DNA from 2 places in the Butyricicoccus sp. AF18-9LB genome. Region 1 is predicted to be linked to the other one. Evidence: riboswitches for the same ligand, from Rfam matches in the RefSeq annotation. Region 1 holds a riboswitch; the other holds the start of a gene.
The links. Region 1 has a riboswitch for FMN ahead of PGY33_RS06975 (ECF transporter S component). Riboswitches for the same ligand answer to the same signal wherever they lie in the genome.
Positions count from the first base shown of each region.

Region 2: linked by a shared signal. The riboswitch ahead of ribD (bifunctional diaminohydroxyphosphoribosylaminopyrimidine deaminase/5-amino-6-(5-phosphoribosylamino)uracil reductase RibD) and the one ahead of PGY33_RS06975 (ECF transporter S component) in region 1 are both predicted to bind FMN.

Region 1 is NZ_JAQCWA010000008.1:90,210-93,224, reverse strand. Features, by position in the region: gene PGY33_RS06985 (aspartate aminotransferase family protein) at 1-262, shown strand, start outside; gene argF (ornithine carbamoyltransferase) at 376-1,290, shown strand; FMN riboswitch at 1,400-1,531, shown strand; gene PGY33_RS06975 (ECF transporter S component) at 1,622-2,233, shown strand; partial or broken gene PGY33_RS06970 (IS256 family transposase) at 2,444-3,015, opposite strand, start outside.
Region 2 is NZ_JAQCWA010000001.1:218,725-221,739, reverse strand. Features, by position in the region: gene ribD (bifunctional diaminohydroxyphosphoribosylaminopyrimidine deaminase/5-amino-6-(5-phosphoribosylamino)uracil reductase RibD) at 1-1,025, opposite strand, end outside; FMN riboswitch at 1,198-1,324, opposite strand; gene PGY33_RS00935 (PD-(D/E)XK nuclease family protein) at 1,613-3,015, shown strand, end outside.

The sequences.
Region 1 (3,015 bases):
GAAAGTGCGCGAAAAGGGCGAGTACCTTCGCAACGGCATCCTGTCCCTTGGCTCGCCGAATATCAAGGGAGTGCGCGGCATGGGTCTCATGCTCGGCATCATCGTTGAGGAAGGAAAGCACTCCGTGTTTGCCAATAAGCTGATCGAAAACGGCGTTCTGGCGATCACCGCCGGCAAAAATGCCGTTCGTCTGCTCCCGCCGCTCACCATTTCGAAGGAAGAAATGGATGAAGCACTCGCTATCATGGCAAAGGTATTTTAATCAAAGGTTTTGACAATTAGTAATTAACGTGATTATCGCACTGGTGCAGCAGCACCCAAATAATTACTAACTACTAATTATTCATTGCTAATTTGCAGAAAGGGTTTATTACAATGAAGCATTTACTGAAACTGCTTGACTGCTCCACCGAGGAGATCATCGGTCTGCTCGATCTGGCGGATCAGCTCAAGTATGAGAGAAAGCACAACATTTCCCATCGTCACCTGGAAGGCAAGAGCCTTGGCATGATCTTCCAGAAGTCCTCTACCCGTACCCGTGTTTCTTTTGAGACCGGTATGTATCAGCTGGGCGGTCAGGCACTGTTCCTGTCCAATCGCGACCTTCAGATCGGCCGCGGCGAGCCGGTACAGGACACGGCCCGTGTGCTGAGCCGCTATCTGGACGGCATTATGATCCGCACCTACGAGCAGAAGGAAGTAGAGGATCTGGCAAACTACGGTTCTATTCCGATCATCAATGGTCTGACTGATTTCTGCCATCCGTGTCAGGTTCTGGCAGACCTCATGACCATCCGCGAGAAGTTTGCCGTTCTTGAGGGTCTCAAGCTGTGCTACATCGGCGACGGCAACAACATGGCAAACTCGCTGATCGTCGGCGGCCTCAAGACCGGCATGAAGGTTTCCGTCGCAACGCCGGTGGACTACCGTCCGGACGCTGAGGTTATGGCATTCGCAGAGCCGAATCCGAACTTCTTCATCACCGATGACCCGATGAAGGCTGCTGAGAACGCAGACGTTGTTATCACTGATACATGGGCGTCCATGGGTCAGGAAGCCGAGAAGGAAGTCCGCATGAAGGCATTCCAGGGCTATCAGGTCAATGATGAGCTGCTGGCTGCTGCAAAGCCGGGCTGCATGGTGCAGCACTGCCTGCCGGCCTACCGTGAGCAGGAGATCACCACCAAGGTGTTCGAGGAGCACGCAAACGAAATTTTCGAGGAAGCAGAAAACCGCCTGCACGCACAGAAGGCCGTTATGGTTACTCTGATGAGCAGCAAGGAAGACTGATTTCTGATAAAAAGCCGCTTTCGCAAGGGAAGGCGGCTTTTTTGTTTTTTCTTGCTGAAGTGTTGACAAGTCCTTTACTGGCGACTATAATAGCAGTATAAATAAATTAGTTCTGTTTCAGGGCGGAGTGAAAGTCTCCACCGGCAGTATACAGGCTTCGAGCCTGATAGTCTGCGAGCCGCAAGGCATGATGGGTTAGAATCCCAACCGACGGTTATAGTCCGGATGAGAGAAACAGATGTACCTATCGCTACGTCTGTATGCCTCTGGAGCAATCCAGGGGCTTGTTTTATTTATGGAACAGGACTCCTGAAAGGGAGAAAAAACAGCAATGACAAAAACCAGCAAAATCACCTACACCGCAATTTTTGCGGCTATCGCAACCGTACTGATGTACTTTGAATTCCCGATTCCGTTCATGCCGCCGTTCCTCAAGGTGGATCTGTCCGGCGCGGTCGTGCTCATCGGTGCGTTTATTTTCGGCATCGCTCCGGCGATCACGATGATCGGCATCAAGGACATTATTCATCTGACCCAGACCCAGACCGGCGGCTCCGGTGAGGTCGCAGATTTCCTGATGCTTTCCACGCTCATTGTTATCGCCGTGCTGCTGTACCGCGGTCACAAGAGCCGCAAGATGGCTGTCCTCGGCTGTGCAGCCGGATCGGTCGCTATGGCCTGTGTCGGCATGCTGACCAACTATTTTCTTATCATTCCGTTTTATTCGCAGGTTATGCCGCTGCAGGCTATCTTTGATGCATGCAACGCGATCAACCCGTATGTGACCGGCATGCAGGGCTATCTGCTGCTCGGCGTTCTGCCGTTCAATCTCATCAAAGGCGCAATCCTGACTGCGATTACCATGCTTGCCTACAAGAAGCTGAGCGTGTTCATCAAGTCCAAGCAGATCGAATTGCACCACTCCAGACAGCGTGTCGGCTAAGTAAAAAACGAAGGTGCTCTCCAGCAAACGGAGAGCACTTTTTGTTCAATAATCGCAAACAGTGCGGCAACATCTATGATTTCGCCAAAGATCTGTATACGAATTGACAAAATGCGTGGCCAAGATTATATCACATGCGTGCATCTAATAGACTCGGTCCCGTCAAGATTTGTGCGCAAAATTGTTTGCAGATTCTCCGGCTGAATGAAGTCAGCCGGCAATGAAGGCGTCGTCCAGCGCCGTCTCCAAGTGCTTCATGTTCATATATTTTTTGCTGCCCCACTGCGTGCCCACTACATGGCGAAGCCGGGCGCAGACCAGCATCAGAGCAGAGTTGCCGTCAGGGAATGTTCCCACCACACGGGTTCTGCGGCGGATCTCTCGATTCAGCCGCTCAATCACGTTGTTGGTACGGATGCGCGTCCAGTGCCCGCTGGGAAAATCGCAGTAGGTCAGCGTTTCCTTGATACCGTCCTCGACCTTCTTGGCAGCCTCCTTCAGCTTCATGGCGCGCAGTTCGGCGACGACTGCTTTAGCCTTGTCGCGGGACGCCTTTTTGCTCTCCTGCGCGTGGATCGCCTTAAGCATTTTTGCCACAATTTTGACCTTGGATTTAGGCACAACAGAGAAAACATTGCGGTAGAAATGCACCGTGCAGCGCGGGTATTTGGCGTCCGGGAACACCTTGCCCACGGCCTCCAGCATCCCCATGCACTTGCCGCCGACGATGAATTTTACGCCGTCCAAGCCGTGTCCGCGGAGCCACTGAAAGAAGCTGGCTT
Region 2 (3,015 bases), on a different contig from region 1:
GGAAGCGCCTGCACCATCTTGTCAAATCCCAGACCTCCGACCGGACTTTTCGCGCCTGCACCGCCGATGATTTTCGGGGCAATGTACGCCTGCACGCGGTGTACCACACCGGCCTCCAGCGCGGAGAACGCAAGTGCCGAGCCGCCTTCAAGCAATATGCCGTCGATGCCGAGTGCGCCGAGCTGGCGCATCAGGTCGGCAAGGTCTACGCGCTCGTTTTTCGTTTTGCATTCGAGAATGTGTACACCGTGCCGTTCCAGTTCAGCGGTGCGCTCATTTCGACCGACAACCGCGATATAGGTCGGGATTTTGTTCGCCGTCTGTACGATTCTGCTGTCGATCGGCGTTCTTGCGCGGCTGTCGCAGATTACGCGGATCGGATCGCGCCCGCCGTCAATGCGGCAGGTGAGCAGCGGATCGTCCTCAAGCACGGTGCCGATGCCGACCATGATGGCGGGCAGCCGGTTGCGCGTTTCGTGCACATGACGGCGGGCGGTCTCGCCGGTAACCCAGCGGCTGTCGCCGGTGTGCGCGGCGATTTTGCCGTCCAGCGTCATCGCGTACTTGAGCGTCACAAACGGCGTTTTGTGCGTGATGTAGTGAAAGAAAACTTCATTCACGCGGCGGCATTCGTCCTCGCACACGCCGGTCTCGACTTCGATGCCTGCGTCGCGCAGGATCTGTGCGCCTTTGCCGGCTACCAGCGGATTGGGGTCCAGACAGCCGACGAACACGCGGCCGATCTTGTGCTCGATGACTGCATCTGTGCACGGCGGCGTGCGTCCCCAGTGGCAGCACGGCTCAAGCGTGACGTAAAGGTCTGCGCCGGTGCAGTCCTCGGTGCAGTGCGCGAACGCATTGCGCTCAGCATGCAGGCCGCCGATGTGCTCGTGCCAGCCTTCACCGATGATTTTTCCGTCCTTGACGATGACGCAGCCGACCATCGGATTCGGATTGACGTGACCGGCTCCGCGCTGGGCCAGCGCCAACGCCTGACGCATATATTCCTGTTTTTGCTCCTGCATAGAATCACCTGATATAATAATTCTGTAGAAAATTTCACGATAGTTTGGCGACAGCCAAAAAAACGTCCCAAAGACAGAATCTTCGGGACGCTGAAAAAAGCATTGTGAAAATAAAAAGTCTGAAACACCGAATCGGCATTTCAGAACAGCAAACAAACGGAAAATCTTTCCGTGCATTCTTCTTTTATCCAGACTATACTGTCGGCCTCGGAATTTCACCGAATCATGCTTCCGCCGAATGGCATCCGCTCGCGGGCTGTACCGCCGGTAGGGAATTGCACCCTGCCCTGAAGAATCAAATATTTGGTTTTGCGGGGCAGAGCCTTTATTGTTCCGCCTGAGGAAAGTATAGTCCCAAGCGGAGAAAAATGCAAGAGTTTTTTGAAAAAATAATTTTACAGAATATGTGAATGCAAACAAAGCACCGCAAAAGTTCGAAAAAGACTGGAAAATACGCAGATAACGCACAAAAAATATAAAATGACCATACGGTTGTTATTGGTAATTTTCCGTTTTCCATTACCAATTTTCAATTTGCTCCGGTTGTGCTATAATCAAATAGCTATGAAATGAAAGGAGAGTGTGCCATGCGGATCTGGACCGGACGAGCGGGGAGCGGCAAGACAACGGCCATCCTGCGGGAGATCGCGGCGCTGAGTGAAAAGGGAGAGGGACGGCAGATTCTGCTCGTGCCCGAGCTGAACTCGCACCTGATGGAGCGGCGACTTGCTGCAGCCACGCACAACCACGGCGCACGCACGGCCGAGGTGCTGACGTTCTCACGATTGGCTGACCGTGTGTTCTCTGAGGTCGGCGGACTGGCACAGCAGATGCTGACGCCGGCAGGTCAGCTTTTGACCTTGCAGGAGGCGGCACGCCGTGTGCAGGGCGGGCTGAGTGCGTGGAAGGGTCTGGCAGACAAGCCGGAGCTGCTGCAGGAGGCGCTGCGGCTGATCGACGAGTGCAAAACCTGTGCGGTCGCGCCGGAGACGCTGTTTGCGGCTGCCGAGGAGAGTGAGGACGCGGTACTTGCAGAAAAATTGTCCGATCTTGCACAGATTTTAACAGCTTATGAGCGTCTGTGCGAGGAGTCCCTGCCCGACCCGAGAGACCGTCTGACACATTTGCGCGACCGCCTGGCAGAAAGCCACACGCTGGACGGTGCAGCGGTCTATCTGGATGGTTTTCTCGGCTTTACCGTGCAGGAAAGTGCAGTGGTCGATGCCATGCTGGCAGCGGGTGTGCCGCTCTCTGCGGCGGTAACCTGTGATATGGATTACCCGGAGATTTTCCTTACCGGCTGTAAAACAGTGCAGAAATTAACCCGAATGGCAAAGCATCATAACCAGACGGTCGAGCGCATCGAACTGGGCGAAAGCAAGGTGGCCCGACCGGCGGGACTGGCTGCGCTCGAGCGCGAAAGCCTGCTGCCGGTGCGCACCCCGCAGGAGAGCGCGGCCGGCGTTCGTTTGTACGAGGCGGCTTCGCCGTTTGACGAGTGCGAGCACGCGGCGGCTTACATTCGGCGCAAGGTGCGGGACGAAGGCGCGCGCTGCCGCGATTTTGTGGTTGCGGCACGCGATATCGAGCCGTACAGTGCGTTCCTTGCAATGGCGATGGCGCGGTACGACATTCCGGTGTTCCTCGCGGAAAAGCCGGATCTGCTGTCTCGTCCGCCGATGGCGCTGGTCACGAATGCACTCGAGGCGGTACGAAATCACTTCCGATATGAAGATCTGTTCTCCTGTCTCAAGACCGGACTTGCGGGCTTGGATTGGGACGAAATTGATAAATTAGAGAACTATGTGCTCACCTGGAACATCCGCGGCGGAGCATGGGAACGCGAGTGGACCGAGCATCCGGACGGCTATGGTCTGTCCATCGACGAGAATGCGAAGGCGCAGCTTGCCGAACTGAACACACTCCGCAAACGGGCAATCGCGCCGTTCTCCGCACTGCGCGAGGCACTTGCAGGTGAGCAGCCTGCAGG